One region of the Rhizobium sp. CB3060 genome, then DNA from elsewhere that is predicted to be linked to it. Evidence: riboswitches for the same ligand, from Rfam matches in the RefSeq annotation. Region 1 holds a riboswitch; the other holds the start of a gene.
The links. Region 1 has a riboswitch for glycine ahead of gcvT (glycine cleavage system aminomethyltransferase GcvT). Riboswitches for the same ligand answer to the same signal wherever they lie in the genome.

Region 1 (16,091 bases):
ACCTTCGATCCGCCGTGGACGCCGGATCGCATGTCCGAAGAGGCGCAGGTGGCCGTCGGCTGGTATTGAAGCTTTAAGCCGCCCGCTTTACATTATGACTCGAAGCACCGGATCTTGACCCCGGTTGTGGAAGGAGAATGGGCCCATGGGCTTTGCAGTAATGAGCATGACGGATGACGCGGCAGCGCGCGTCAAGGCGATCGTCGAAAATTCCGGTCCCGATGCCAAGGGCGTTCGCGTCGGCATCAAGAAGGGCGGCTGCGCCGGGATGGAATATACCATCGACCTGGTGACCGAACCGAATGCCAAGGACGACCTGATCGAGCGCAACGGCGCCAAGGTCTGGGTCGAGCCGTCGGCCGTGCTTTATCTCCTTGGCACCGAGATGGGTTTCGAAACCACCACGCTGCGTTCCGGCTTCACCTTCACCAATCCCAACCAGACGTCGGCCTGCGGCTGCGGCGAATCCGTCGAGTTGAAGCCCGCCGATCTCGCGGCCCTGGCTGCGCAGCGTCAGGCCGCTCCGGCGGTCTGAACAAACCTTTCGCCGCCTTAGTATCAGGCAGCGTCCGATTTGCGGTCGGCCACCGGCACCGGCGTCAGTTTCAAGCCAAGTGCTTTCACGACCTTTAGAATCGTCGCAAATTCCGGATTTCCATCGCCACTGAGCGCCCGATAGAGCGCTGAGCGGTTCATGCTGACATCCTTGGCAAGCTTGCTCATGTTGCGCGTTCGCGCCACGGCGCCGAGGGCCCTGGCGATGTGAGAGGGATCGTCGGTTTCGAAAGCGGCTGCAATATAGCCATCCATGGCGTCCATGCTGATGAGCTTTTCCCCATCCATCCCATATGCCTTTCCGTATAAGCCAGTCGCGGATGAGCGCAGCTTCGCTCTCATGTAAGCCATGTCCGCAGGCACACATGGGCGGTGACATCCGCATGGCAGTTCTCAAATTGATTTTTTACGAGCAAAAACGCCGCGCGTCCGATCGGACACGCGGCGCTGTCATAGAGATTTTTCGCGATAGATTTATGTCGGACAGGAGTGAAGCGGCTGAACCGCTTCACTTTTTCGGAAAAGCGCTTACTCGGCAGCTTCGGCGTAGGCCTCGACCGGTGGGCAGGTGCAGATGAGATTCCGATCGCCGAAGACATTGTCCACACGGTTGACGGGCGACCAGTATTTGTCGACCCGGAATGCACCCGGCGGGAAGCAGGCTTGCTCGCGGGAATAGGGCCGGTTCCACTCGCCGACGAGGTCTTCAACCGTGTGCGGCGCATTTTTCAGCGGGTTGTCAGTCTTGTCCATCCGGCCTTCTTCGATGGCGCGGGCCTCCTCGCGGATCGCAAGCATCGCCTCGCAGAACCGGTCGAGTTCGGCCTTGGTCTCCGATTCGGTCGGTTCGATCATCAGCGTGCCGGCAACCGGCCAGCTCATGGTGGGCGCGTGGAAGCCGCAATCGATCAGGCGCTTGGCGACGTCATCGACGGTGACGCCGGCGCTGTCGACCAGCGGGCGCGTGTCGATGATGCATTCATGCGCCACGCGGCCAGTCTTCGACTTGTAGAGCACGTCGTAAGCGCCATTCAGCCGCGCTGCGATATAGTTGGCGTTGAGGATTGCGACCTTCGTCGCCTGCGTCAGCCCTTCGCCGCCCATCATCAGGCAGTAGCTCCAGGAAATCGGCAGGATCGAAGCAGAGCCGAAGGCTGCGGCGGAGACCGCACCGCTGCGGCCGTCCATCTCCGGATGGCCGGGCAGGTGCGCCGCCAGATGCGCCTTGACGCCGATCGGCCCCATGCCGGGGCCGCCGCCGCCGTGCGGAATGCAGAAGGTCTTGTGCAGGTTCAGGTGGCTGACGTCGGAGCCGATGTCGCCGGGACGAGAGAGGCCGACCATGGCGTTCATATTGGCGCCATCGAGATAGACTTGGCCACCGTGCATATGCACGACATCACAAATCTCTTTCACCGTCTCTTCGAAGACGCCGTGCGTCGACGGATAGGTGATCATGCAGCAGGAGAGATTGGCCGCATATTGCTCCGCCTTGGCGCGGAAGTCCGCCATGTCGATATCGCCGTCATCGCTGACCTTGACGACGACCACCTTCATGCCTGCCATCTGTGCAGAAGCCGGATTGGTGCCGTGGGCCGAGGTCGGGATCAGGCAGATGTCGCGATGACCCTGGCCGTTGGCGATGTGATAGTTGCGGATGGTGAGCAGGCCGGCATATTCGCCCTGCGCGCCGGAATTCGGCTGCATGGAGAAGGCGTCATAGCCCGTCACAGCGCAAAGTTTTTCCGTCAGGTCATCGATCATTTCACGATAACCGAGCGCCTGATCGGCCGGGACGAAAGGATGAATATCCGCGAATTCCGGCCAACTTATCGGCAACATCTCAGCCGTTGCATTAAGCTTCATCGTGCAGGAGCCGAGCGGGATCATCGAGCGGTCGAGCGCCAGATCACGATCGGAGAGCCGGCGGATATAGCGGGTCATCTCGCTTTCGGCACGGTTCATATGGAAGATCGGATGCGTCAGATATTCGCTGGTGCGCAGCAGGTTCTTCGGCAATCGATAGCCGGATTCGAAGTCGGCGAGGCGGAAATTGCCGCCGAAGGCACGCCAGACGGCTTCCAGCGTTGCCGGACGGCTTCGCTCGTCAAGGCTCATGCCGATCTTGGTTTCGCCCACCTTGCGCAGATTGACGCCTTCGGCGACAGCCGCGCGCAGGATCAGGCCCTGCATATGGCCGACCTCCACGGTGATCGTATCGAAGAAAGTCTCAGGCTCGATCTTGTAGCCGAGCCTTTCCAGGCCCTTTGCCATCAACACGGCTTTCTGATGCACCTGCTGGGCGATCGCCTTGATGCCCTGGGGGCCGTGGAAGACGGCATACATGGAAGCCATGACGGCGAGCAGCACCTGCGCGGTGCAGATGTTCGACGTCGCCTTTTCACGGCGAATGTGCTGCTCACGAGTCTGCAGCGACAGGCGATAGGCGCGGTTGCCGCGGGCGTCGACGGAAACGCCGACCAAGCGGCCGGGCATGGAGCGCTTATAGGCATCCTTGACGGCCATGTAGGCCGCATGGGGTCCGCCATAGCCGACTGGCACGCCAAAGCGCTGCGATGAGCCGACGGCAATGTCCGCGCCCATTTCGCCGGGCGATTTAAGTAGCGTCAAGGCCAGTGGATCGGCGGCGACCACGGCGATGGCGCCGGTCTGATGCAGCCTTGCAATCAAGCCGGTGAAGTCGTTGATGTGACCATGCGTGCCCGGATATTGGAAGATGGCGCCGAAGACATCGACCGGATCGAGATCGGTGAAGGGATTGCCGACGATGACGGTCCAGCCAAGCGGTTCGGCGCGGGTCTTGATCAATGCGATTGTCTGCGGATGGCAATCGGCATCGACGAAGAAAGCCTTGGCCTTTGATTTCGCCACGCGCTCGGCCATCGCCATGCCTTCGGCGGCAGCGGTTGCTTCGTCGAGCAGCGAGGCGTTGGCAACATCGAGGCCCGTCAGATCGCAGATCATCGTCTGGTAGTTCAGCAGCGCCTCGAGGCGGCCCTGGCTGATTTCCGGCTGATAGGGCGTATAGGCCGTGTACCAGGCGGGATTTTCCAGGATATTGCGCTGGATGACCGGAGGCGTGATCGTGCCGTAATAGCCCTGGCCGATCAGCGAGACGAGGACCTTGTTCTTGTTGGCGGTCTCGCGCAGCTTGTCGAGCGCCTCACGTTCCGTCATCGGCGCAGCCCAGGTGAGCGGCGCCTTCTGGCGGATGGTGGGCGGCAGCGTCGCATTAATCAGCCCGTCGAGGCTGTCATAGCCGATCGCCTTCAGCATATCAGCCATTTCAGACGGAGAGGGACCGATATGGCGGCGATTGGCGAAATCGTAGGGCTGGTAGTCGGTGAATGTGAATTCCGTAGGCGTATTCATTACGCAATGAACTCCTTATATCCGGATTCATCAAGTAAACCATCGGCATCAGCAATATTCTTCAGCTTCAGCTTGAAGAACCAGCCAGCGCCCATCGGATCAGAATTGACGAGCGCCGGATCGGCGGTGATGGCTTCGTTGATCTCGGTGATCTCGCCGTCGAGCGGACAATAGACTTCGGACGCCGCCTTGACGGATTCGACCGTCGCCGCATCGTCTCCCTTGGAGAAGCTGGCGCCGACCTCGGGCAATTCCACGAAAACCAGATCGCCGAGCTGTTCGGCGGCATGCGCCGTGATCCCAACGGTCGCGACATCGCCTTCGATGTTGAGCCACTCATGTTCTTCGGTGAATTTCAGCATGGAAGATCCTCTCTGGAATATGACGTTTTCAGCGTTTGTAGGTGGGAGTGATGAAGGGCAGGGAAGAGACAGCGACGGGCAGGTACTTGCCACGAACCTCGGCAAAGACCTGTGTTCCCGGTGCGGCGAAACCAACTGGCACATAGCCCATGGCAACGGGGCCTTCGACGCTCGGCCCGAAGCCGCCGGAAGTGACTTCACCGATCTCGGTCTTACCCTCGGCGTCGGCATAAAGCTGGGCGTGGCCACGCACCGGCGCCTTGCCTTCCGGCTTCAGACCGACACGGCGGCGCGAGGCACCATTGTCGAATTCAGCAAGGATGCGGCCGGCACCGGGAAAGCCGCCGGCGCGGGCACCGCCGGTCTTGCGGGCTTTCTGGACGGCCCATTCGAGCGCGGCTTCCACCGGCGTCGTCGTCTGATCGATATCGTTGCCATAGAGGCAGAGCCCGGCTTCGAGACGCAGGGAATCGCGGGCGCCGAGGCCGATCGGCTGGACATCGGGATGTTCGAGCAGCCGCTGGGCAATATCCTCAGCCTTGTCGGCCGGTACGGAAATCTCAAAGCCGTCTTCGCCGCTATAGCCGGAGCGGGAGACGAGACAGGAAACGTCATGCAGGCGGCAATGGCGGACATCCATGAATTTCATATGGGCGAGATCCGCCCAGAGTTCGGCAAGCACTGAAACGGCACGCGGCCCCTGCAGCGCGATCAAGGCGCGATCAAGTAAAGTGACTTCGCAGCTATCGCCGATATGATCTTGAAGATGCTTGAGATCTGCATCCTTACAGGCGGCGTTGACGACAACGAAGAGGTAGTCGTCCATGTGGGTGATCATCAGATCGTCGAGAATGCCACCGTTGTCATCGGTGAAGAAACCGTAGCGTTGACGGCCTTCGGCGAGCCCGAGAATATCGACCGGCACTAGGCTTTCCAGTGCAAGCGCCGCATCCTCATATCTTCCGGAACGGGCTCGGATCGTGACCTGACCCATGTGGGAGACGTCGAACACGCCGGCCGATGCGCGGGTCCAGAGATGTTCCTTGAGCACGCCCGCGGGATATTGCACCGGCATGTCATAGCCGGCGAAGGGAACCATACGGGCACCGAGCGACAGATGCAGGGCATGAAGGGGTGTCTTCTTGAGGGCAGCGGTCTCGTCCAAATGACGCCTCCGGGTTTTGCGCTTGGCTAAAAGCGCAGAGCTCAAAATTCAGGCGCGGCTGCGCCTTCGATGAGCCCCCTCTGTCTGTTTGCCTGAGATTGTTATCCCTTCGGCGAGCGCTTGCGCGCTACTCTCCAGAGTTCCGTCTGCCCCATGTTGGTCCTTTGGCCTGAGAGTTTCCGGGGCGGTTGCTCCTTCGGCACCGGCTTGCGCCGGATTCTCCCAACAGGGTTGGGTGCCATTATCTGGTAGTCGCCAGAGATGGCAAGGGGCAAATGTCGCTCTGAAACAAATTTTTGTCGTGGCGACTTGATGAGCGGAGGCCGGTACGCGCGACCGATGGATGCAGGGGACTTTGCAATCGCGCTTCGAGAAGCTATCCCATGGTGCCAATATAGGAGCCGGGCAGGAGACAATGATGAACCGCAAATTCGCCGCCGCATTGCTGATTTCGGCGACCACACTTTCATTCTCGGCTGTCGCCGTCATGGCGCAGCAGAGCGACGACATGAGCAAAATGCCCGGGATGCATATGGATGCCGGCAAAGCGCCGGCGGGTTCGGCTGCAGCCAAGCTCGGCGATCTCGACATCAGCGGCGGCTATGTCCGCGCCATGCTGCCGGGGCAGCCGGTCGGTGGCGGCTACATCACTATTCACAATGGCGGCAGCAGCGACGACAGGTTGACGTCCGTGACCTCAGCGGCCGCCGGCAAGGTGGAGCTGCACGAGATGAAGATGCAGGGCGAGGTCATGCAGATGCGGGAACTCAAAGAGGGTGTTGCCATCCCCGCTGGGGCCACGGTGACGCTTTCGCCCAACAGCCTGCACATGATGTTCAAGAAGGTGAAGACGCCGTTCAAGCAGGGCGGCACGGTGCCGGTGATGCTGATGTTCGATAAGGCGGGAATGGTCGATATCAACCTTCCTGTCGTGGCGCCGAACGCAAAATGAGGTTTACCGGGCACCATTGTCACAAAATTCCCGTCGGGCAGACAATTCAGGTTTCCACTTTTCGTCGAAATGCTCTAAAGCCACCTCAAAAGGCCGGATGACCCGGCCCTGGGGCAAGGCCGCCCCAGTCCTTTGATTTGGCATGATCTTGTCCGAAACCATTTCGCGCTTTTCGGGGTCATGTCGCGGTTCTTGAAAGAAGACGAATGGCCGGGATTGAGCATATAAAGGTCGAGCCCGACGAGGCCGGCATGCGCCTCGACCGCTGGTTCAAGGTGCATTTTCCAGGGCTGGGCTTTGGGCAATTACAGAAGCTGATGCGCTCCGGCCAGGTCCGTGTCGACGGCGGGCGCGTGAAGACAGATGCGCGTGTGCAGCCGGGACAGATGGTGCGCGTGCCGCCGCTGGATGTCGACGCCAAGGGGCCGAAAAGCGGACCGATCGCAGGCAAGGAGCTGAAGCATTCCGGCGACGCCGAGCTGCTGGCGCGCATGCTGCTGCATGAGGACGACAAGGTCTACGTGCTGAACAAGCCGGCCGGCCTCGCCGTGCAGGGCGGCTCCGGCGTCAGCCGCCATATCGACAAGATGCTGGAGGCATGGACCAGCCAGAAGGGTGAAAAGCCGCGCCTAGTGCATCGCCTCGACCGCGATACCTCCGGCGTTCTCGTCGTCGCCCGCACCCGCGGTGCCGCACAGAAGCTGACGGCCGCCTTCCGCGAGCGCGACACCAAGAAGACCTATTGGTCGCTGGTGAAGGGCGTGCCCCGCAAGCACGAGGACAAGATCTCGACCTGGCTGGTGAAAGAAGCCACCGCCGATGGCGACCGGATGCGCATCGCCAAACACGGCGAGGAGGGTGCCGATCACGCTGTCTCCTATTACCGTGTTGTCGAAACCGCCGCCCAGCGTCTCGCCTGGCTGGAAATGGAGCCTTATACCGGCCGCACGCACCAGCTCCGCGTCCATGCGCTGCATATCGGCCATCCGATCATCGGCGATCCCAAATATTTCGAGGACGACCCGAATTGGGACTTTCCCGGCGGCGTTCAGAAGCGGCTGCACCTGCATGCCCGCCATATCGATATCCCGCATCCGAGCGGCGGGCGCCTGCGCATCACCGCGCCGCTGCCGCCGCATATGGTGCAAACCTGGAACCTCCTCGGCTTTGACGAGGCATCGGCCGGGGAGCCGGACGACGAATGAAGCTGGTGCTTTTCGATTGTGACGGAACGCTGGTCGACAGCGTCCGGCTGATCCACGAGGTCATGGCGCGCACCTTCGTCGATTTCGGCCACAAGCGTCCCGATGTCGCCTCCACCAAGTCGATTATCGGTCTCTCACTCGACATCGCGATTGCCCGTATGCAGGGCAAGCCGCATGTCGATGACGAGGCAATTGCCATGACGGCGCACTACAAATCGATCTTCCCCGACGTGCGCGACGAGGGCGATATGCAGACGCCGCTTTTCGACGGGATCAAACCGTTGATCGAGACGCTCGCCGCCCGCGATGAATTGCTGATCGGCGCGGTGACCGGCAAGTCCCGCCGGGGCTTGGAGCATGTTCTTGAAGCGAACGGCTTTACGCCCTATTTCGCCGTTTCGCGCACCGCTGATGATTGCCCTTCCAAGCCGCATCCCGCGATGGTGACGGAATGCTGCAGCGAGACCGGCATGGATCCGCATGATACAATCGTTATCGGCGATGCCGTCTACGACATGCAGATGGCGAAAGCGGCCGGTGCGACCGCGATCGGTGTTGCCTGGGGCTATGCTTCGGTGGAAGAACTGCTGGCGGCAGGTGCCGACACGATTGCCCATCACCCGAACGACTTGTTGAGCCATATTCTCTGAGGTGACGCCATGCGCGACCTGTTGAACGATCTTTCCGAAGACCTGAGCCATCCCGATCCCATTCGCCGGGCTCAGATCCAGATGAAGAAGCCGCTGCCGAAGCGCTTCTACAAGGATGTAAGCGTCCGCGAGAGCGAAGACGGCCACGTGATCGAGCTCGACGGCAAGGTGGTGAAGACGCCTGCGCGCCAATCGCTCGCCGTCCCGACCGAGGCGCTCGCAAAGCTGGTTGCAGCCGAATGGACGCGGCAGGTCGAGGTCATCGATCCTGCGACCATGCCGGTGACGCGGCTGGTCAACACGGCGCTCGACGGTGTGGCGATCGATAGCCAGGCGGTATTCGAGGACATCCTGCGCTTTTCCTCCACAGATATGCTTTGCTATCGCGCCGATGGACCGGAGCGCCTGGTGGAGCGGCAATCGGAGCAGTGGAACCCGCTGATCGACTGGGCCGCAAACGAACTCGGTGCCCGTTTCATCCTGGCCGAAGGCGTCATGCATCAGGAGCAGCCGCGTGAGGCGATCGCCGCCTTTGCCGTGACGTTGCGCAAATACGACACGCCGCTGGAACTCGCCAGCCTGCATACGATCACGACGCTGACGGGTTCGGCGATCCTGGCGCTTGCTTTCGCCGAAGGCCGACTGCCGCTCGATGAAGTCTGGGCGCTCGCCCATCTCGACGAGGATTGGACGATCGAACATTGGGGCCGTGACGAAGAGGCCGAGCAGCGCCGCGCTCAGCGCTTCGAAGAGTTTCAGGCAGCCACCGATGTTTTTTCCGCGCTTCGCAGTTGAATATTGTTGATTTGCAGTCCGTTATATCGAAATCTGCATCTCAAGGGTTGGGAATTCGGGACGCGAATCATGTTGTTGTGGAGGTCGGGTGCGGTATCGGCACTCGTGGGATGTTTGGCGTTGGCTGCATGCACGAGCTGGCCGGGCACGGCGCCGCCTGCACCTCCAGCCTATGACGTGCGCAGCGCCACCGTCGTTGCCGATCAAGCCGTGCCGCCTGTCTCGCCTGTACTGCTTTCGGCGATCAACGAACGCGTCAATGCCGCCATCGCCGTGACCACCCGCGATACAGTGCTGCCGAAGGTGGCACTCACCATCCGCCTGACCGATGTCCGCAAGGCCGGAAGCTTCAACCACGATCGCAATACGGCAAAGATCAATATCGACGTCGATTCGGTCGATACCGGTGCGGTGCTTGCCATCGCCTCCTTCGATACGGCGAATTTCACACCGGACCCGAACGCAGCCGACAATCTGATGGCTGAAGATATCGCCGCCCGCATCCGTTCCATCTTCGTGCTGAAGGCACCGCCGCTGGTGAACTGAGCCTTCGGCTTCAAACTGCTGCTGCGCCATGCTAAGCCGGATAAGCGGAAAAGAGGGCCATCATGAAAGAGATCCTGCAGGAACTGGAACGTCGCCGGGAGATCGCGAGGCTCGGAGGCGGGCAGGCGCGTATCGATGCGCAGCATGCGCGCGGCAAGCTGACCGCGCGCGAGCGCATCGAAATCTTCCTCGATGAAGGCTCCTTCGAGGAATTCGACATGTTCGTCGAACACCGCTCGATCGATTTCGGCATGGACAAGACCAAGATCGCCGGCGACGGCGTGGTCACTGGCTGGGGCACGGTCAACGGCCGCACGGTCTTTCTTTTTGCCAAGGATTTCACGGTCTTCGGCGGCTCGCTTTCAGAAGCGCATGCAGAGAAGATCATGAAGGTTCAGGATATGGCGCTGAAAAACCGCGCCCCCATCATCGGCATCTATGATGCCGGCGGCGCGCGCATCCAGGAAGGCGTGGCGGCGCTTGGCGGCTATGCCGAGGTATTCCAGCGCAACGTGCTCTCTTCCGGCGTTATTCCACAGATCTCGATCATCATGGGTCCCTGCGCCGGCGGCGACGTCTATTCGCCGGCTATGACCGATTTCATCTTCATGGTGCGCGACACGTCCTACATGTTCGTCACCGGCCCGGACGTGGTGAAGACTGTCACCAACGAAACGGTGACGGCGGAGCAGCTTGGCGGTGCCTCGGTGCATACGACGAAATCCTCGATCGCCGATGCCGCCTACGACAACGACATCGATACGCTGCTGCAGGTGCGCCGGCTCATCGATTTCCTGCCTCAGTCGAATACCGCTGATCTCCCGGAGATCGAGTGCTATCAATCGGTCACCGATCCCGATTCCTCGCTCGACACGCTAATCCCGGCCAATGCCAACAAGCCCTACGACATCAAGGAGCTGATCCTGAAGGTGGCGGACGAGGGCGATTTCTTCGAAATTCAGGCAAGCTTTGCCAAGAACATCGTCTGTGGCTTCGGCCGCATCGAGGGCGCGACGGTCGGCTTCGTCGCCAATCAGCCGATGGTGCTCGCGGGCGTGCTCGACAGCGACGCCTCACGCAAGGCGGCGCGTTTCGTGCGCTTCTGCGATTGCTTCAATATTCCGCTCGTCACCTTTGTCGACGTACCGGGCTTTCTGCCGGGAACCGCGCAGGAATATGGCGGGTTGATCAAGCATGGCGCCAAGCTGCTCTTTGCCTATGCGGAAGCTACCGTGCCGAAACTCACTGTCATCACTCGCAAAGCCTTCGGCGGCGCCTACGACGTCATGGCGTCGAAACATCTGCGCGGTGACCTGAACTATGCTTGGCCGACCGCGCAGATCGCCGTCATGGGTGCCAAGGGCGCGGTCGAGATCATTTTCCGCAAGGATATCGCCCATCCTGAGAAGATCGCGGCGCATACGAAGATGTATGAGGATCGCTTCCTGTCTCCTTTCGTCGCGGCCGAGCGCGGTTATATTGACGAAGTGATCATGCCGCACTCTACCCGGCGGCGGCTGGCACAGGGGCTCAGGATGCTGCGCAATAAGGATCTGACCAATCCCTGGAAAAAGCACGACAATATTCCGCTTTGAGCATGTGACAACAAGTCACGGATTCTACACGGAAAATTGATTGGGCGTCAGAAGCCGTGTCTTCACCTTCGCGTGCACACAAACTAATGGTGGCTTCAGAAACCAAAACTGGAGTACAAAATGGCACTTTCCGATCGACTGAATCAATATCAGCCTTACGCCCTGGCGGCGCTGCGCATCATGACCGGTCTACTGTTTATGGAGCACGGCACGCAGAAGCTTTTGGCTTTTCCGGCCGGCGGTCATTTCGATGGTCCGCTGCCGACCCTGATCTTGATCCAGGGCATTCTGGAAGCTGTCGGCGGCCTGGCGATTGTTCTCGGCCTGTTTACGCGGATTGTTGCTTTCATCCTTAGCGGCAACATGGCGGTCGCCTATTTCATGGCGCACATGCCGAGGAATTTTTTCCCGGTCAACAATGAAGGCGATGCGGCCATCCTGTACTGCTTTGTCTTCCTGCTGTTGGTTTTCGCAGGCCCAGGCCTCCTGGCCATCGACGGTCGCAGGAAATAATATGCAATCGCCGGGCTTGGATCGATATCCGAGCCCGGCGAATAATTTCGCCGTTCGCGTGTTGACTCAGATATCAGCGGAAAGCGACCATATCTCCTAGAGATACTGGCCGCCTTCTCAGTTAAAACGGAGATTTTCATGCCGGCTTTCGAGCGCCTGTCCCAATATCAGCCCGCCGCCCTTGCGGTTCTCAGAATTGTGACCGCGCTATTGTTCCTAGAGCATGGCACGCAAAAGCTCTTCAATTTTCCCGCCGCGCCCTTTGAAATCTCGACACTGTTTTTCGTCGCCGGGGTGATTGAGCTTGTCGGCAGCATTCTGATCCTGCTCGGGCTCTTCACCCGGCCTGTTGCCTTCATCCTCAGCGGTGAAATGGCCTTCGCCTATTTCCTAGTGCACGCGCAGATGGGCTTCTTTCCAGCCAACAACGAGGGCGACGGCCCGATCTTGTTCTGCTTCATCTTCCTGTTCCTGGTGTTTGCAGGCCCCGGCCTCTGGGCACTGGACAATCGCCAGCGTTAGAGCGGTTCAGCGTTTCACGGAATCGCTTTCCCGCTCTATCTCTTTGTTTTTACGCATTCCTGGCGGAAAACCGCCTCGCACTTTTCCTGGAAGTGCTCTAGTGACGCAAATGAGGTTCAGGCGACGAGCTTGAGCCCGGCAATGCCCGCGACGATCAGGCCGATGCAGAACAGGCGAACGACGGTCGCGGGATCACCCAGCAGCCAGATGCCAAGGAGGACGGTACCGACCGTGCCGATGCCGGTCCACACAGCGTAGGCCGTGCCCATCGGCAAGGTCTCCACCGCAAGGCCGAGCAAGACGAGGCTGACCACCATCGAAATGACGGTGAGACCGGTCGGGATCGGCCGTGTGAAGCCTTCGGTATATTTCAGGCCGACAGCCCAACCGATTTCGAACAAACCTGCGAGGAAAAGCAGGAACCAAGCCATGTTACGCTCCTTTTTAAGAGCGAGGCCGTCCCCGCGGTGCTTGCGGTCGGCAATCTATGCCGGCCGCCGCAGTCGTCTGCGCGGGGAAATATATGCCTCAGCTAAATTGGCTTTTCAAGCTGGGGACTGCATGGCTGCTATGCCACCCGTTTCATGCTAGCCGTTCGGCATGCCACTTCAGGTGATCGTCCATGAAGGTCGAGATGAAATAGTAGGAGTGATCGTAGCGCTCGTGCATGCGCAGCGTCAGGCCGATATCGGTGCCCTTGATCGACTCTTCGAACAACCAGGGCCGCAGACCGGTTTCGAGGAAACCATCGGCTTTGCCTTGGTCGATCAGAAATTCCGGGAAGCGAGCGCCATCCTCGATGAGTGCGCAGGCGTCGTATTGCCGCCAGGCCGCCTTGTCGGCGCCAAGATATTTCTCGAAAGCCGGCGCTGACCAATCGGCCGTCGAGGGCTGCACGATCGGCGCAAAGGCGGAGCAGCTCTTGAAGCGGTCCGGATTCTTCAGCGCAATCGTCATCGCGCCATGGCCGCCCATGGAATGGCCGAAAATGCCTTGCCGGCTCATATCCACGCGGAACTGCCGGCTGACGAGGGCGGGCAATTCCTCCGTGACGTAGGTGTACATCCGATAGTTCTCGGCCCAGGGCTCTTCGGTGGCGTCGAGATAGAAGCCGGCACCTTTGCCCATCTGCCAGTTGGTCAATTCATCGGGGACGTCATTGCCGCGCGGGCTGGTGTCCGGGCAGACCACGATCAGGCCGAGTTCGGCTGCCATGCGACGATATTCGCCTTTTTCCATCACATTGGCATGGGTGCAGGTCAGGCCGGAGAGATACCAGAGGACCGGGCAGGGCTCCTTGATCGCCTGCGGCGGCACGAAGACCGCGAAGGTCATCTCGCATTGGCAGGCCTCGGACTCATGTGAAAAAACACCCTGCATGCCGCCGAAAGCGGTGTTCTGGGAAATGATGTTCAAGGCTGACCTCCAGACGAATTGTGAGCTTTGGCACGCCGGCAAAGGCGATCGAAGGTTTCAAGAAAGGCGGAGCGGTCGCGTGGCGAAAAAGCGGCGTTGTAGCCTTTGCTCTCGCCGGTCTCACGCAGGTGCGCGCCGAGATCGCGCATCGCGGTGACCATGCCGATATTGGTGTTGTCGAAAACACGGCCGGTCGGTCCGGTCACCAGCGCGCCGGAGACGACGCAGCGCCCGGCCAGGGGCACATCGGCCGTCACGACGATATCGCCTGGCCCCGCATGTTCGGCGATCCAGTTGTCAGCGGCGTCGAAAGCATTGGAGACGATGACGTTCTTCACCATCGGATCGCGCGAGGGGCGGAGGCCGGAATTGGCGACCAGTGTCACCTCGATGCCGTGGCGCTCGGCCACTTTCAAAATTTCCGGCTTGACCGGACAGGCATCGGCATCGACATAGATCATAGGAACAGAACGTGCTTCATTGGAGAGCGCTGCGCGTCCGGCCGAACGCGCAGTCGCGGTTTAGCGAAGTCCGCCGTCATGGGCCAGACCTATTCCCTCAATGTGCCTGCCTTTTTCGCGACCCAGGTTGCGAGAACATCCATCAGCGTCGGGTTCAGGCAATCGTAGGGCTCAAGGCGCAGCTCCTTCAACCGGCTGCGAATGGACGCCATGGCTGATGGCGGCGTTCCCGACTCGATGATCGACGAAACGAAAGCTGCGAAGGTGGGTTCGGGCCAGCCGCTTTCCTGAAATCGCTCGGGATGAATGAAATCCAGGCCCTTGAAGGCATGGTCGCGCTCCACCGGCCCATACATGTGCACGCCGCAAGCCTTGCAGGCGTGCCGCTGGATCAGGGCGTCGGGATCCACGACCGCGAGCTTGTCGCCGTTTTCCAGAACCTTGACATTCTCATGCGCGGTGACGGCTACGATCGAAAAGGCAGCACCATTCGGCTTCCAGCATTTCGTGCAGCCACAGGCGTGGTTATGAGCAATCGCGCCGGTGATGGCGACTTTGACGGGGCGATCGGTGCAGGCGCAGACGAGCGTCCCACCACTAAAATTCGCCTGTCCCGCCTTCACTCCGCCGTCGAGCGCCGGGTGTATCGATACTTGACTTGGCATGTTCAGCTTCCTCCTCCTTCTTTGCCCGCGGCCGCCAAACCAGGATCGGTTTGCGAAAAGGCCGCGTGCCATTCAAAGTCGTGCAGCAATCTCCCGTGCCGTCTCGATTTGCGCTCAGCGGAGTTCTTGGGCAAGTCCGATGAGAATCCCTTCAGGCCCACGGATGTAGCAGAGCCGATACGCGTCTTTATACTGGACGACTTCGCCTACGAGCTGCGCGCCGCGCGTGCGGAGCCTTTCAAGCGTCTCGTCGATGTCGTCCACGGTAAACATGACGCGGAGGTAGCCCAGAGCGTTGACCGGGGCGTTCCGGTGATCTGCGACGACCGGCGGCCTGAGGAAGCGGGAGAGCTCAAGCCGGCTGTGGCCATCCGGCGTGCGCATCATGGCAATCTCGACATGCTGATCGCCCAGTCCGGTGACACGTCCGGCCCATTCTCCTTCGATCGTGGCCCGCCCTTCGAGCTCAAGGCCGAGTTCGCGAAAGAAATCAATCGCCCCTTCGAGGTCTTCGACGACGATTCCGACGTTGTCCATCCGCTTGAGCGCCATGTTCCAATCTCCAGGGTGTCGCCTAGTCTAACGGACGCTTGAGTTGCTCCAACACCGACCGCCATCCGGGGCCGATTCGCTGCTGTTCACATCAGAATCCTGAATCATGGACCGCCGCAAACCGCCCCCGTTTTCAAACGGTCTCTCAATAGACCACGACGCCGCGGATGCTTTCGCCCTTGTGCATCATGTCGAAGCCCTTGTTGATGTCCTCGAGCGGCATGGTGTGGGTGATCATCGGGTCGATCTGGATCTTGCCCTGCATGTACCAGTCGACGATCTTTGGAACATCGGTGCGGCCACGGGCGCCGCCGAAGGCCGTGCCCATCCAGTTGCGGCCGGTGACGAGCTGGAACGGACGGGTCGAGATTTCCTGGCCGGCGCCGGCAACGCCGATGATGACCGACTTGCCCCAGCCGCGATGCGACGATTCCAGCGCCTGGCGCATCACCTTGGTGTTGCCGGTGCAGTCGAACGTATAGTCGGCCCCGCCGATGAGGTCGCCATTGCGCTTCGTCAGGTTGACGAGGTAAGGCACGATGTCGTCGCCGACCTCCTTCGGATTGACGAAATGCGTCATGCCGAATTTCTCGCCCCAGGCCTTGCGGTCGTTGTTGATGTCGACACCGATGATCATGTCGGCGCCGGCAAGCTTCAGGCCCTGCAGGACGTTGAGGCCGATGCCGCCAAGACCGAAGACGATCGCCGTCGAGCCGATCTCCACCTTGGCGGTGTTGATGACCG
Region 2 (16,091 bases), on a different replicon from region 1:
AAAATCCATGGGCTGCAGGCCATTCGCTTTCAGATTCTGCATCTAAACTCCTTCAAAATTCCGGTCTGTCAGATTTCGTCGGCCCCGATTGCCGAAAGGGCCGCTCGAGCAACTTCGAAATCTTGCTCGCCCGAACCCGATCCCACGCCAATCGCGCCTGCTAGATTCCCGTCAAACCGTATTGGGAGTCCGCCCGGCAGATGGGTCACGCCTCCTTGGGAGGCGATGCCTGCGGCAACGCCGAATTCCGCTGACATCGCCCCAGTCGCCCCATTGATCGAGGCAGCAGTGCGGGCCTTGGCGCGCGCCGTGTGCATGCTGAGGTATTTCGCTCCGTCCATTCGGATGCTGGCGATCGTCTCTCCACTGGTGTCCACAATAAAGACGCACTGGGGCACCTTGATCGACTTCGCGTGCGAGACTGCCGCAGACAGCGCTTCCAAGGCCGTTTCTGCGGTCACAATGATGCTGGTTCGAAATTTTGACATCTCATTTCTCCTGGAAAATCTCGCCGAAGTAGCTGGTCGTGATAGATCCTGATGGGGTGCACATGAAAGGGGTGTTCAATCCAGCAGACAGCTGGCTACCTGCAGTGCGCCTGGATGTCGGCCTGGTCGAAAGAAGAACATGTCCGGCAAGATTTGAACATGCATTGAACTTGATCTCATCTAGTCCGATAATCGAGACTGTCATTCTAGGTCGGAAAGCATGCGCAACTCCCTTTGCCTTTCGCATGGCGCACCATGCGAACGTCGTTCCTCTAGTCGCCCGTTCGGCATCCGCGAGTGCGAACGTAGTGTACTTTAGACAATACAGCAACAAGAATCGCCTAGACAAAAGCGCTTTGTCCAAGTAAAAAACAATTCATACCAAAGAGGCGATCATGCAAACACCACTTCAGACCCGGATTTTGGAGCAGCTTCGGCTTGACTTGAGTGGAGATCTGAAGTCGGGTGATCGCATCAACGAAGCGGAGATCGCCGAGCAACTCGGCGTGTCGCGCACGCCCATCCGCCGCGTCCTTCAAAAACTTCAGGATGAAGGCGTCCTAGCTTTCGAACCGCGCCGCGGCTTCATCCTGCGCGACCCCTCCTCCCTGCTGAAGAATGGCGAGGCGGAAACTGTCGAATTGCTCGATGAACGCGTAATGCGTGACATGGCGACTGGCGAGCTCAACGCAGTGATGAGCGAGCGCGCGCTCATGCAGCGTTATTCTGTACCGAATGGGGTTCTTGCTTCGACCCTTCGTCGCTTGACGAGGGATCATCTCGTCGAACCATCGCCAGGCCACGGATGGATCTTCGCAGATGTCAGTCCTCGAGCAATGGCCGAGAGCTATCGCTTCCGTCAGATTATCGAACCCGCCGGAATATTGGCGGACGGCTATGAAGTGGATTTGGCCGCGCTCAAGGAGCTCGACGACGATCACGCTCGTGCGATTGAGCAGGTGCACCAAATGGATCGCCGGCGTCTTTTCGAACTAGACGCCCGCTTCCACAAGCTCGTTGCACAGGGCGCCCGCACAAACGAATTGGTGAGCGCAATCGAGCGCCAGAACAACATCCGCCGAGTATCAGAGTACCTCGGCTTCATTCGCATCGAGCGTTTGCGGCAGTCGATGACCGAGCATCGGGGCATTATGGCCGCTCTCTTCGACGGCAATCGCCAGGTGGCCGCCTCTCTAATGCATATTCACTTGCAAGTCTCGAGAGACGAGACGTTCATCCACATGGACGACGACCTTGCGCTTCTTCGCGGTGGCAAGGTGCGTCTGATGGGAGAGGAGGATGCCGGGTACACCGGAGACGACGATATGTAGAACTGATTTCCAAAGGTCACGCGGGAGAGATCGCGTGCGGCGCCGACGGAGCAATCCCCCAGGAAACTCTCAGGCAAAAGGACCGCGTGACTGGAAAATCTGGAGAGTGGCAGCAACGCCCACCGAAGGGGATACCGTTCAAACGGGAAGCTCTCAGGTACCAAGGACAGATGGGGATTATTGGTCACTTGACCTTCCGACAACTGTCTTGGGAGAACACAATGCCCCACATCGCAATCATCGGCGCGGGAATAACCGGAATAACCACTGCATACTCGCTATTGAGCCGAGGCTACGACGTTACGATTTTTGATCGACATGCCTACCCTGCTATGGAGACTTCATTCGCTAATGGCGGCCAACTGTCGGCGAGCAATGCAGAGGTCTGGAATCATTGGTCGACCCTCCTCAAGGGCATCAAATGGATGCTCACAAAAGATGCGCCCCTACTCCTCAATCCCAGACCCTCATGGTCAAAATATTCATGGCTGGCCGAGTTCGTATCGGCCATACCAAAATACAAGGAAAACACGATCAATACCGCGAAGCTTGCAATTCAAGCACGCCAATACATGTTCGACATTGCCGAGCGCGAAGGGATCGATTTCGATCTTGAGAAGCGCGGTATTCTTCACTTCTATCGGGACGCGAAAAGCTTTCGCCACGCCGGTGAAGTGAACACCCTTCTGCAGACTGCGGGTCTAGACCGGAAGGCTGTCTCGCCCGACGAGATACGATCCATCGAGCCGACACTGACCGGAACTTTCTACGGCGGATTTTATACTGCTTCAGATTCCACCGGAGATATTCATAAATTCTCGCGCGGGCTCGCGGAAACATGCATTCACAAAGGGCTCGGTTTGAACTGGAGGCGGACGTAGTCGGCCTCCAACATCAGAGAGTCGGGATATCCGTCAAATGGGTCCGGGTTTCTGCAGAGACAGAGACGGGGCGCGCAGACCAAGAGGACCGGAACTTCGACGGCGTGGTGATTTGTGCAGGGGTTGCGAGCAGGCTGTTTGCACGGATGCTGGGCGATCGCGTGAACATCTATCCGGTCAAAGGCTACTCAATCACGGTTCATCTTGACGATGAGCGGAGCCAAGAGGGTGCGCCCTGGGTCAGTCTTCTTGACGATGGCGCGAAGATTGTCACCAGTCGCCTTGGCAAGGATCGGTTCAGAGTCGCAGGAACCGCCGAAATCAACGGCGTGAATTACGACATCCGGGCTGACCGCATCGCTCCTCTCGTGCGTTGGACACGTCGGTATTTCCCCGACATCAATACCAGCCAAGTGACCCCGTGGAGTGGGCTGCGCCCGATGATGCCCAACATGCTTCCGCGGGTTGGCAAAGGTCGCCAGAACGGCGTGTTTTACAACACTGGCCACGGCCATCTCGGCTGGACCCTTTCATGTGCCACGGCAGAGCTTGTTGGCGAAACCGTTGCGGGCGCTTACGCCACCTGATGCGGCTGCCAGAACAGAAGGAAAACCTCGGAGCCCGACCTGCCGTCGTAATCATCCGTCGGCAGGCTGCGTCACGCGCCATGTTTCGTGGCGAGCAGGAATTGCATTCTATTTTGCGTAATTGCGCTTCTAGACCGGCTCCACCAGCCGTCCGAGTGTGATGGCCCAGTTGAGGACGGCAATCGCAAGCGTCGTCTTCAAGAGGGCGGCGAGGCCCAGATGGACGATAAGCTTCCCGGCGATCAGGGGATAGCCGAACACGCCGGCGAAATAAGACAGGCTGAACAGCAGCAGGGCTTGTGGGGCCTGTCCCGCCGGCGCCTGATTGGCCGCTAGGCCGTTGATCACCGAATAGGAGCCCGTAGCCGACGCCGAGGACCATGGCGGCGAGCAGGTGTCAGGCACGAAGTGACGCAGCCCATGAACATCAGGATCGAAACCACTATCAAGCCGTCAATACGCTGAAGGATATCAGCGGGTCGCGTTTCACCACGAAGCCGTCCACCAGCAGTCGATAGATGTAACCGTCCGATTATTACCGCCTGCCGGATAGCTTCGTGATGGCCTAAGACACGTGCTTAACGACGTCGCTAGCGACGTGTCTTGGGCGAGGTATGTGATGCGTGTCGAGATTCTTGGGCAGGAACGTCGGCGTCTGTGGCGCGACGAACAGAAGCTCGAGATTGTGATGTCGGTTGGGATCGACGGGGCGACGATTACTGAGGTTGCGCAGCGACATGATGTGACGCGGCAGCAGATTTACACCTGGCGCAGTGAGCTGAAGAAGAAGGGACTTTTGTCCTCTTCTGCGAATGCGGTGTTTGTTCCCGTGGACATGAATGCTGTGCAGACCGAAATCTGTGGAGACCGTCAGCATTCGACTGGGATGATCGAGTTGCAATTGGGCTGCGGTCGCAGCCTTCGTTTCGACAGTACTTTGGACGGCGCCACGCTGACACGGCTTATCCGGGCGGTAGAAGCGGCATGATTGGGCCAGGGACCGGCGTTCGGGTCTATCTTGCCTGTGGAGCCACGGACATGCGCAAAGGAATAGAGGGTTTGGCTGCGCTTGCGCAGGATGTATTGCGCCAGAAGCCGACAGGTGGCGCCGTCTTCGCCTTTCGAGGCAGACGTGGCGACCGTTTGAAGCTTCTTTATTTTGATGGCCAGGGCTTTTGCCTGTACTACAAAATTTTGCAGAAGGGACGGTTTCCATGGCCTTCGGCGGCCGACGGGACGGCCCGGCTGACATCCGCACAAATGGCGATGCTATGGGAGGGGATCGACTGGCGTCGTCCCGACTGGGGAGCGCCTCCGGCTCGCGTCGGATAATTTTATGTCTCTGAATCTACTTGTTTTTATGGCTATTGTTCCTGACTCGTGGTAGTCAGATGCATGCCGAATGCCACCAAAAATCTTCCAGACGATCCCGCCTTTCTAAAGGCAATGATCGCTGCCTTGCAGGCGGAAAACGCGAAGATGTCGGCGACTTTGCGTGCGCACGACCAACTGGTCCAGAGCCTGCGGTTGCGCATCGCCAAGCTGAAGAAGCAGGTCTTCGGCAAGTCCTCGGAAAAGATCGAGCGCGAGATCGAACAGTTGGAACTGGTGCTTGAGGATCTTTTGATCGGAGCGGCCGAGAGCAATACGACACCGATCAAAGAGGTCGATGAACCCGCGCCTGCCGTGCCTTCGGCAAACGCGCCGGAAAAGATCATGCGCCGACGTCCGCGAGTGTCGGACAAGGCAGTGCGCGAGCGCAGGGAATTCGATCCCGGCAATTGCTGCCCTGACTGCGGCGGTGAACTGCGTCTTGTCGGTGAGGATGCCAGCGAAATCCTCGACATGATCGCCGCGCAGATGAAGGTCATCGAGGTCGCGCGATTGAAGAAATCCTGCCGCTGCTGCGAAAAGATGGTGCAGTTGCCCGCCCCCAGCCGTCCGATACCGGGCAGCATGGCGGGCGCCGGTCTTCTGGCCTACATCCTGGTCTCGAAGTTTGATGATCACCTGCCATTGTATCGCTTGAACGAGATCTTCGCCCGCATGGGCGTCGATATTCCCGACAGCACGCTGGTCGATTGGTGCGGTCGCGCCATGCAGGTGCTCCAGCCGCTGATCGAGCGGATCGAGGCCGCGATCATGGGAAGCAACCTCCTTCATGCCGACGACACTCCTATCCGGGTGCTGGATCGCTCGTTACGAGACAAGGGTTTAGGCAAAGGCGTGAAAAAGGGCAGGATCTGGACGTATGTCCGTGATCAACGTCCCTGGGCGGGCGCGGCTCCGCCAGGTGCGGTCTACTATTTTGCTCCGGACTGGAAGGAAGACCACGTCCACCATCATTTGCGACAGACAAGCGGCATACTTCAGGCGGACGGCTACAAAGGGTACGGCAAGCTCTATGAACCTGGCGCGGATGGAAGATCTCGCTTCCGAGAGGCATCGGGTCGTTACCGAGCCCCGCCCCTCACAGATCCGGACGTGCAGATTTCCCGCATCCGGTTCCTCACGGTCCAGTTTCGCTCAGATACGGCTCCATTGATGTACGATCCGGGTCGGCGGCAGGGGAAATCGGTCCAGAACCTGCGCCATCCGGCTCCAGTTCGGCTTTCCGGATCGGCCGCGGCGCGAGAGCCCGCTTTTCCAGATGCGTTCGACCTGATGGTGGTACCACTTCAGACGCCGTCCGTTGCCCGTGATCCCGTAATAGGCGTAGTGGCCTTGCATCATCCGGGCCAGATGTCGGTGCTGGACCGTGAGCGACAGGTGTAGGTGTTTGATGCACCACTCCCTGGCTGCCCGTAAGGCCCGCGCAAACCGATCCTTGGCCGTGATCTGCCGCACCACCGGCTTCCCCTTCCGCGACTGGCCCCAGACATGGGTGAAACCGAGAAAGTTGAAACTGGTGGCGCTTGTTGCAGGGTGCCGCCCGTGCGGGCGCCGGAAACGGAAGTCCACATAGCGCGTCTTGTCGGGATGGAGCCGGAGCCCATACCGCTCAAAACGCTTGCCCAGCACGGCCAGCATGCGCCGGCCGTCCAGGTGATCCTCGAAGCTCATGACGAAGTCGTCAGCGTACCGCACCATCTGGCACCTCCGTTTTAGGCGAGGCTTCGCCACCTCCACGAACCATCTATCCAGCACGTGGTGCAGAAAGATGTTCGCGAGAAGTGGACTGATCACTCCGCCTTGTGGAGTTCCAGCTACCGATCGGCTCAGGATGCCCTGGTCGAGCACCCCTGCGTTCAACCACTTGTCAATCATACGTCTGATGACGCCGTCTCTGATCCTCAGGTCGAGGAAGCTGCGCAGATGCCCGTGGTCGATGCTGTCGAAATACTTCGAGATATCCGCATCAATCACCCAGCGCTGACCAGTCTCCATGATGCCATCGCGCAATGTGCGGATGGCCTCATGCGCCGACCGTTCCGGCCGGAACCCAAACGAGCAGTCCAGAAAGTCCTCCTCGTAGATCGGTTCCAGCAGCATCACGATTGCCCGTTGCGCCACCTTATCCTCGAAGGTTGGGATACCCAGAGGTCGCAGAGACCCATCGACCTTGGGGATGTAGTGGCGTCGCACCGGGGCGCGCGGTAGCTGCCCGACATCATCCGGGTCCGGAGGCTTTCAAGATTAGCCCCGAGATCCTTCTCATAGTCGGCCGTGCGCCCGTCGATGCCCGCCGCGCCATCCTTGCGCGTCAGAGCCCACGCCTCGAACATCCAGTCGAGGTCAATCAGATGGTGCAAGGATGTGAACACCCTCTCCGGGTGCTTCCTCGCCTGTTCGGCTATCCACTGCCGTTTCGTGTACACGTTTGTAGGGCTCAGGGTCCCCTCCGATGTTTCCTGTCAGTGGTTCTGGTTCCGTGACACCCCCCTTTCCTCGTTCGGGTCCCGCCGGACACGGTTCCCCGCGCTCATTGGTACTATGAGGGTGCTACGACTTCCCGCTCACGCTCACCCATCAGCTTATTGCTTCGCTTTCCGGGTCCCATGCGGCCCTGCATATTCGTGTCCGCCAAGGCGCTCCCTCCGACATGCAGGGCTGTCGCAGGGCCTGGAGTCTTTTACGTCAGCCGGCACCCCCGTTTCCGGCATCGCCTCCGTGGGCGTGAGTGGGATCTCTCAGGTTCCCCGGCGATCCATCCCGTGACTTTGCGATGGCCCAAGACCCCGGACGACCCCGCCTGCCTCGCCAATACCGGCAAGTCGGGTGCTGCCCCCGGTCCCAACACTCCGAAGGCGTCATCAAGATCATGATATCGGGGCTTACCCCACCGCTTCATCACCCGCTGTCTACGCTTCACGAATGACGTTGCCGCCATCCATGCAAGACTCGCTTCCGGCTGGCGGGCTGCGCCTTTGCCGGACGGGCGTTGAACCCGCTGGATCGCTACGAACGGTTTCTGTTCGGCTCTCACCTCCTTTCGTCTTCATCCCCCGTTCCGGGGCTTGCCTGACGCAAGCTGGGCGCATTGGCGACGTGACTTCCACGATATCTGGACCTCAAACAAATCCGAGATCGCGCGCGAGGCTCTCGATCGTATCGGCGCGCTTTACGACATCGAACGCGACATTGCGGGCCAGCCTGCCGACGTCCGCCTTGCCGCGCGTCAAAGGCACAGCAAGCCAAAGGTCGAAGCATTCCGCATCTGGGCAGAGGCTCAACTGACTCGCATTCCTGGCAAGGGCGATCTGGCGGCAGCCTTCCGGTACGGTTTGAGCCGATGGTCCTCGTTCTGCCTGTTCCTGCAAGACGGTCGTGTCGCCATCGACAACAACGCCGCTGAGCGAGCACTGCGTCCGATAGGAGTTGGAAGACGCAATTGGCTCTTCGCAGGAGCCGACACGGGGGCAGAAACCCTGGCGCGCGCCATGACGATCATCGAGACGGCCAAAATGAATGGCGTCGATCCGCAGGCCTATCTGGCTGACGTGCTCGACCGCATTCACGATCATAAAATCAATCGTCTCGACGAACTGCTCCCATGGAATTGGGCGCCTGTTGCCGTGACTTGCGCTGAGGCCGCCTGATGGCCACCATCACCCACGTCTTCACCCTCAGCCATGTCGCCGAAATGCTCGGCGAAGACCTGAACTCCTGGAAGGGATCGTCAGCAATTCCGACAATCTGACCTATGGGAGTATCATCAGCGTCATACACGGTGACGATGATTCAATCACCGCTCTGACCGATGACGGCATCGACGAGCTGACGCAGATGCTTTCCGCTGCTCGCCGTTCGCCCGAAGCCTGGAATGACTTCCTCGACGACTTCGACTTCCTCTCAGATCCAGATGCCATAGCCCGCATCAAAGCGAAATCTCTGCGGTAACAATCGGCCGCTTACCGATAGATGATGGCCGCGCTCGTGGAGCCGATGAAGAACAACAAGTAATCCTGCTTATAGGCCGCTGCGAGGCTGGGCTGGAAACTCGACAGGCCTCCAAAGGTGCAGCCGCCCAGCCCCACCATGATGATCGGGAAAACCGCCCTGGAGCGAAGCACTCGCCCGCAGCGGCGCGGCTGATCCGGCAGACCGGGGGCCTCGCCGATATAGCTTCGGCGAAGCGGACGGTCGAGAAGATAGAGAAATACGCCGCCCAGAAGTGCGGGACACGGCTGCGATGGCGAAACCGGCCTCGACGGAGAAGCTGAGCGCCGACACCGCGCGCCCCAGCAAGGGCCCAGTGCCGATGCCACTCATCATGCTTCCCGAGAGAAGAGCGAAATAGTTGATCCGGTGCGCGGAGGCGACCAGCCCCGCGACGATGATCGGGCCCAAGGTATAGAATATCCCCCCGATTCCGAGCATCAGACCGCAGGCGAGCATCGCCGTTCCCCGAGCCCGACGCGACTGCAAAACCAACACAGGCCAGCGCCAGGAAAAGGCTTGCTGCGGGGATTGATTTCGCCGCCCCAACCAATCCGTGAGGTGGCCGGACAGAAGCACGAACAAAATGGTGTCGATAATTATGACCGAAATAAAAGTTCCGGCATTGCCCTCGTTTCCGCCTGGGACATGAGCAGCGACAGCAGGAACATCATGCCATAGGGGACGGAGGAGATAGGCGGCAAGGCAGAAGACGGAGAACAGCCGGTTTGAAGCGGGTGTGGCGTCGGACACAGGAGTGGTCATCGTCTGGTTGTTCCCTGTGACGCGGCCGTCAGACGGCGCGCAAAATCGCTTCCTCCGACGGCCTTTTTGGCACAGCTCGTCCTTTTGCTGGCTGTCGTTTCCGGACCGAATTTTGGGCAATCGATGCGGCCCTCATCGGACTTAGGTGCGATCACGCGGCGCGCTTCAACGCGTCAGCCAACATCGAAACAAGCGTCCATCTCGCTTTTCTCGATGATTAGCGGCGGCGACAGAGCGATTCTGTCACCGGTCACTCGCATGAGCAGTCCGTTCCTTAAACATTCGACAAAGGCGTCATAAGCCTGGGCGAGGCGGTTTCTGCTCGAAGGCGACAGTTAGAACTTCTCCGGGTTCACGAAGCGTCGCAAGACGTTCTCTGTAATTCGGGCGACGTTGTTATCGTATCCTTTCCAGGCCATCGATGCGGCCCAGGCTATCGAGCCGGTCGAGAACACTGCCCCTCCCGATGAAGTTTCGAAGAAGGTCAGGTCTGATCTTATGAGATCGCTTTGCGTTCCGGACCATGTTGGTGTCGGATCAAGGAGATCTTCGGGTGTCATCAGGTAGATGTCCGTATGGAGCCGGGAAGAGGCAACCACAAGCGCGTTCGGCGGAGTGCCGAGTGCGGAGTCGGTCCGGTCGATCTCATTGCCCGCAGCGCCGCCGCCGTTGAGGCCGAAGTCGCCTATCATGTCTTCATCAACCCCTTCGAAGATGAAGGCAGCTCTGGGGTTCTTCGCGGCCTCGGTTTTGATGTAGGGCGAAGACAGGTCGAACCCTTGGGCCGTCATTCCTACACCGAAGACTTCCTGTGGAGCTCGTCCGATGCGTCTCCACAGCCCCCCAAGCTCCCCGGAGAACTGGTGATAGTAGTTCCCGGTGCCAGGCTCCCACCCGCGAATGCCGCTTTCGGAGCGTCTACATTCAATCACGCCGGGAAGCTTTTCGTTGTAGGTGATACGCCAGTAGAACCCGTTGCCGCCAAGATACATGATGCGGCCACCGCGGTCGGAATAATCTCGGTAGGCGTCGAGCATTTTCGTGCTCGTGTATTCCGGATGAGTTCCGGTAACGACGACCTTATAATCGGCCAGGGCTTCGACGCCTTCCGCTTCAAGGTCTTCATCGGTCACAACGTCGTAGCCGATACCGCGGTCCTCAAAAAAGCCGAGGATATGAGTGTCGGCATTGAACTGCCAGATATTGGATCCCAGGCCACCGATGAACCCCTGAACCTTCGGCTGAATGTCCAGCACTGGCCGAAGACGCGACGAGAAGAATACGCCAGAACCATCTGAGTGGACTTCGTATAGGGAAAGCCCGTATTGTGGGTTTTCCTGCAGGAAGACGTGGTGCCTGTCGATCTGCAAAAGCTGCCCTGCTCCGATTTCGGTTTCCGACACGTCGATGCCTAGCCGGTGGTTTGCATAGGCCATATAGCTGGCCGTCGGCATAACGAACACGACCGAATTTTTCGGAGCACCTTTGGCCGCTGTCACAGCGAACACAACATAGTATTCGCTTTCGCCGTCCGTCGCCGATAGGTGAACGGCATACGCTCCGCTCCGAAGATCATCCGGTAGTCGAAAGGTGAAATCGGTTTCCCACCCTGCATCATAAAGGTCGTCATCGTGGAAGTGAACGGCAGCATAATGCTCGGGACACTCACTCCACCTGTAGACGGAACCGTCCCAGGTATGGCCTGATACGGCTCTGTGCGGGAGATTGAAGAATTTCCCATCGAGGGAATGCGGACCACGATCGCTAAAGGTGTCATTCGCGATGTCGGTGCTGAAATCCCACTCCGCGATGACTGTATCGATGCCTCGTTTGCGCGTCAGGTGGTCCACTACGCTGTCAGACGGCGGTTGACCGCTGCAGATAAAAGGTGCCTCGATCTTCCCATTGTAGCAGAGCGTCGGCGAGCGACCATCGAGCACGGCCGCGAACGTAATCTCTCTCCAGTCGACGTCGATCCCGTTTGAAACACGTCCCGTTCCGGCGCCGCTGTCGCGGATCGATGGGAATGTTTGGAGAGCTCTTTGTTCGACGCGCAGTTCATTGGTGGCCGGATTGAACGATCCGATCACGACATACCATGCTTTGGCGCGACATTGCACATTTGTACTTGCTTCCCCGATACGTCTGCCCTCGCTAATCGCCTCGAGGGCGGCGCAGCCACGGTCGTCGAGGCTGAGCCGCAAACTGGACTGGGAGCCGACGGAAATGATGGTCTGCCGTGAAGAGCCCGGCATCGTCGGCCAAATGAGTGCGGCGATGGAGACAGCGCCTCCTATGGAAAGAGCTGTCCGCGGCAAAACGCGCCCGTAAGAACCTGTGACTATCTTCTGTTCACGTGCGTGGAACGGTCCGCCCATCTCGCAAGAGATGTCGGCGTCCTTATATCCCGGCCCATCAGGATTGATGTCGCCCTGAACGATCCGCTTGAGGGTCGCATTGTAGGCCTCAATGCCCTGCCCGCTGACTTTGACATCGACCTGTTCTCCAGGCCGATAGCTGATCTTGCTGCTATATGCGGTTATCTTAAGCATTGACGGCGCCCTCCCTGATCAGTTCGTGGTCGATGTCCTCTCCGGTAAGGTCCTTCCAGCGCCGGGCAAACACATCGCGCTCAGCTTGGAGCTGGCATTTGTATTCCACTCCCTCCACTAACGAGATGGGCTCCCCACGGCGAGCAGGGAGTCGACCGAGGGCCCATCTCCGATAAGGCTGCAAGATTACCAGCACGTACTTCCCCTCGAGCTCTCCGCCGCGCATGACGTTCAGCACGCGCTGCAAGCCCGGGCTGTGGTGCCCTATCGGGTTGCGCATAAATTCGTCGATAAATCTTTTGTCTTCCGGTTGAAGCGAATACCTGTTCATGGCGCACCTCAGACGTTGAACTTGAAATGGTACGACTTGGGTCGCGTCAGATAGTCAAATCCAACACGTGAGAGCGTCGCTCCTCTTCCCGAATCCTTGACGCCCGTCCAGGCGAGCTCCGGATCGAGATAATCGCACCTGTTCATAAAGACCGTTCCCGTGTCGAGTTGATCCCCGATCACTTCGGCAGCATCCTGGTCTGCGGTCCAGATCGACGCTGTCAGGCCGTATCTACTATCATTCATGAGACGCACAGCTTCGGCGTCGGATTTCACCGGCATGATGCCGGCCACTGGTCCGAAAGTTTCCTCCGTCATGATCGACATCGCATGCGTACAATTCACGAGAATCTCGGGAGCAAGATACGCCGTTCTCCCGTTGTCTGCAGCAAACTTCCGGCGATCCACGAGTGCCCTGGCGCCCTGCTCGACGGCTTCGCCTATCTGCCGCCTGACAAAATCGGCCGCAGAGGCCTTGACCATGGGCCCGAGGGTGGTCGCGGCATAACGCGGATCTCCAAGTTTCAGCTGCTCTGCGTAGCTGACAAGCCCATCGACCACCGTCTTGAAATGGCGTTCGTGAACATAGACACGCTCGATCCCGCAGCAACTCTGGCCCGAGTTGAAGAAGATGCCGTCGGCCACATTTTCAATGGCGTGGTCGATGTTGGCGTCTTCCCGGATATAAGCGGGATCCTTGCCCCCGAGTTCGAGCCCGGCTGATTTGAACGAGGCAGCCAGCGCGGCCTGCAGCGCGCGCCCCCCCGCGACAGAGCCCGTGAAACAGACGTATGCCACGCGCGAGTCCGCAACCATTCTAGCGACCTGATCGTGGTCGATGTGCAGGTACTGGAAGACGCCTTCGGGCAACCCTGCAGCTCTGAAGGCCTCATCTATTCTTTCAGCAGCCAGCGGTGTTTGATCGGAGTGCTTGAGCACGACAACATTGCCCGCGACCAGCGCAGGGATAACGGCATTGACCGCGGTCAGGAACGGGTAGTTCCACGGAGCAAGGACAGCGATCGTTCCCAACGGCGCGCGCCGGATTGAGCGCGCAAAGCCGTCAATCGCGTCAGGGATGGCCGGAGCCAGCGCTTCTGGCGCCAAGGAAAGCATGGTACGCGCACGCACCTCGAAGCCGTCCACCTCACTGCCGCTGTAGGCGATAGGTCGCCCAATCTGGTCTGTGATCTCGCATGCGATTTCCTCCTTCCGCTCAACGAAGGCGCGCACGGCACGTGAGAGGACCTCGACACGGTGCGCGACAGGTAATCGCCGCCATTCGTCGAAGCCGACGGCAGCCTTGTTGAGAGCAGCGTCGACGTCCGCATCAGTGTGACGCTGGCGGGTAAGCAAAACAGTGTCGTCCACAGGGGTAATCGTTTCAAATGATGCCATGGTGCTTGTCCTCCTCTCTCCCGGCTCAGCAGCGCTCGAACAGCCGAAGCTTTTCCCAATCGGTGACGGCGCCCTCGAAAGCACCAAGTTCCCAGCGACCGCAGTGGAGATAGTGGCGCACCACCTCATCCCCGAGGGACTTGTGGAATTCATCGGAACGCTCAAGCGCATCCAGCGACCGGTAAAGTGCTCTCGGAATGCGCGCTACGTTGTCCGCAGTGTAGGCGTCTCCGGCGAACGCCTCCTCGAGAGGAAGCTTTTCCGCCAAACCGCGAAGACCGCTCGCAATCAGTGCCGCAAATGCGAGATACGGATTTGCATCGGCACCGGGAACGCGGCATTCGAAGCGAATCGACTTGCCCTTTCCGAGAACACGAAAAGCGGTTGTACGGTTATCGACGGACCAAGCCAGGCGAGTCGGCGCGAACGTCCCAGCCGTGAACCGCTTGTACGAATTGACGTTGGGCGCGTAGAAATAGGTCGCCGCCGGAGCATGCTTAATCGCGCCCGCGAGGAAGTGCTTGAAGAGAGTCGACATTCCATCATCGGCCGTCGCGTCATGAAAGCCAGGTGTCCCGTCCTTGAGGCTGCGGAGCGACAAATGGATGTGGCAGGAATTTCCCGAGAGGTCCGCACCGAGCTTTGCCATGAAGCTGACTGACTTGCCCATCTGGTGGGCGATTTCCTTGCAACCATTCTTGTAGAGGACAAGACGGTCGCAAGTCTCAAGCGCCTCAGCGTATTGAAGATTGATCTCCTGCTGACCTGGGCTGCACTCTGCCTTCGACCCTTCAACAGGGATATCGGCCCGTTCCATCAGATTGCGGATAGCGCGAATGTATGGTTCGTCCTTCGAAGTCTGGAAGATATGGCCATCTTCCGGGTACCAGCTCGAGAACTTCAAATTCTCGTATCTCGACGACCTTGCCTCGTCGAACGTCTGGTTGAAGAGATAGAATTCCAACTCGGCTGCCATATCCGCCGCAAAACCGAGTTTCTCAAGCTGGTCTAGCTGCCTGCGAAGGACCTGCCGAGGCGAATGTTCCAGCGGAACTCCGCTAGACGTCGTTACATCCGAAAGAACGAGCGCCGTTTTCGGGAGCCAAGGAATGGCACGCAGGGTCGACATGTCAGGGACGAGCGCGAAGTCCCCGTAACCTTTCTCCCACGAGGCGGACTCGTAGCCGGGCACGAGAGTCATCTCCATGTCGGTCGCAAGGAAATAGTCGCAGAAAAGCTGCGGCGATGCGCTGGTTTCGAGGAAGAAGCGCGCGGTCAGACGTTTTCCGATCAATCGGCCCTGCATGTCCGTCATCGCCACGATGACAGTGTCGATCTCGCCATTTGCAACCGCAGTCTGGAGCTCGTCCGGCGTCAAGCGGCCGGCGAGTGACCCGTTCGAGGCGCAGCCGCCTATGTCAGGCAGCCGCACCGCGTCGCGGTTCGAGAAAAATTCGTGGTTCAACCTCTTCTCCTCCAAAGAACACCCGCCCTTAATGTCGGGCCCGACGTAAAACGCCAATTGTGTTTTGCGTGAAATTACACACGCGTCATTTCGCTGATAGCAGATCGGCAAAAACGCCCCTCCGCGTCCATCGGGTATATGTGCCAAGCTACCAAGTGCCGAGAAATCAGCACTTTTGCACCTTATTCTCGTGTTTTCCGTGTCAGGCCGAGCACCCAGCTTCACCCAGAACAAAAAACTTGCTCAACTCATGAAAGCACTTTGATCATGAATTGACAAAATCTGCAAGATAGTGTTCCCTATTTTTAGTGTTTTGCTCAGACAAAACGCAATTATGGGAAAATAAAAACGAAAACGTCATTCCACTGGAGGACACGTCATGAATATTGCAGCCCAATCATGGGAGCGCCGAGAGGCGGCGAGCTTCTTTCACACATTCACCGATCTGCCCTCTCTAAAGGCAGATGGCCCTGTGATCGTTGATCACGGCGATGGTCCCTACATCGTCGACACGACTGGTCGCCGCTTCTTTGAAGGCAATTCTGGTCTTTGGAATATGACGCTCGGGTTTTCCGAGCAGCGCCTGACGGATGCGGCTATCAAACAGTACCAGGAATTCCCGGGCTACCACACCTTCTTTGGCCGCAACTCAAAGCCCACGGTCCAGCTCGCGGAGCAAATGCTGGCGCTCGCTCCTGTCCCCATGAGTCGCGTGTTCTTTACCAACTCGGGTTCCGAAGCCAACGAATCGATCGTCAAGCTGCTCTGGATGATGTGGGCGGCCGAGGGCAAGCCCGGGCGCCGCAAGCTGCTGACGCGCAAGAACGCCTACCACGGTGCCACGGTGATGGCATCGGCCCTGACGGGGAAGGACTACGTCAAGGCCTTTGGCCTGCCAGGGCCGGAGATTGTGAC

Region 2: linked by a shared signal. The riboswitch ahead of N2601_RS34300 (D-amino acid dehydrogenase) and the one ahead of gcvT (glycine cleavage system aminomethyltransferase GcvT) in region 1 are both predicted to bind glycine.

What each region holds. Positions count from the first base shown of each region.
Region 1 covers NZ_CP104158.1:1,478,900-1,494,990, reverse strand. Annotated here, with positions in the region: gene N2601_RS07370 (SUF system Fe-S cluster assembly protein) at 1-69, shown strand, start outside; gene sufA (Fe-S cluster assembly scaffold SufA) at 146-535, shown strand; gene N2601_RS07360 (addiction module antidote protein) at 559-843, opposite strand; gene gcvP (aminomethyl-transferring glycine dehydrogenase) at 1,084-3,948, opposite strand; gene gcvH (glycine cleavage system protein GcvH) at 3,948-4,310, opposite strand; gene gcvT (glycine cleavage system aminomethyltransferase GcvT) at 4,339-5,475, opposite strand; glycine riboswitch at 5,623-5,710, opposite strand; gene N2601_RS07340 (copper chaperone PCu(A)C) at 5,894-6,427, shown strand; gene N2601_RS07335 (RluA family pseudouridine synthase) at 6,634-7,632, shown strand; gene N2601_RS07330 (HAD-IA family hydrolase) at 7,629-8,282, shown strand; gene N2601_RS07325 (ATP12 family chaperone protein) at 8,292-9,077, shown strand; gene N2601_RS07320 (hypothetical protein) at 9,147-9,623, shown strand; gene N2601_RS07315 (acyl-CoA carboxylase subunit beta) at 9,686-11,218, shown strand; gene N2601_RS07310 (DoxX family protein) at 11,339-11,731, shown strand; gene N2601_RS07305 (DoxX family protein) at 11,870-12,253, shown strand; gene N2601_RS07300 (DMT family transporter) at 12,370-12,684, opposite strand; gene fghA (S-formylglutathione hydrolase) at 12,836-13,669, opposite strand; gene N2601_RS07290 (YaiI/YqxD family protein) at 13,666-14,130, opposite strand; gene gfa (S-(hydroxymethyl)glutathione synthase) at 14,220-14,795, opposite strand; gene N2601_RS07280 (VOC family protein) at 14,910-15,347, opposite strand; gene N2601_RS07275 (S-(hydroxymethyl)glutathione dehydrogenase/class III alcohol dehydrogenase) at 15,493-16,091, opposite strand, start outside.
Region 2 covers NZ_CP104160.1:58,430-74,520, reverse strand. Annotated here, with positions in the region: gene acs (acetate--CoA ligase) at 1-42, opposite strand, end outside; gene N2601_RS29910 (GlcG/HbpS family heme-binding protein) at 69-488, opposite strand; gene N2601_RS29905 (GntR family transcriptional regulator) at 884-1,819, shown strand; glycine riboswitch at 1,831-1,914, shown strand; partial or broken gene N2601_RS34300 (D-amino acid dehydrogenase) at 2,041-3,287, shown strand; partial or broken gene N2601_RS29890 (MFS transporter) at 3,417-3,801, opposite strand; gene tnpA (IS66-like element accessory protein TnpA) at 3,907-4,275, shown strand; gene tnpB (IS66 family insertion sequence element accessory protein TnpB) at 4,272-4,619, shown strand; partial or broken gene tnpC (IS66 family transposase) at 4,683-5,735, shown strand; gene N2601_RS29870 (reverse transcriptase domain-containing protein) at 5,814-6,872, opposite strand; partial or broken gene tnpC (IS66 family transposase) at 7,754-8,326, shown strand; partial or broken gene N2601_RS29860 (hypothetical protein) at 8,326-8,627, shown strand; gene N2601_RS29855 (hypothetical protein) at 8,639-8,995, opposite strand; partial or broken gene N2601_RS29850 (aspartate aminotransferase family protein) at 9,583-9,739, opposite strand; gene N2601_RS29845 (N,N-dimethylformamidase beta subunit family domain-containing protein) at 9,767-11,983, opposite strand; gene N2601_RS29840 (hypothetical protein) at 11,976-12,314, opposite strand; gene N2601_RS29835 (aldehyde dehydrogenase family protein) at 12,323-13,711, opposite strand; gene N2601_RS29830 (glutamine synthetase family protein) at 13,737-15,089, opposite strand; gene N2601_RS29825 (aminotransferase) at 15,556-16,091, shown strand, end outside.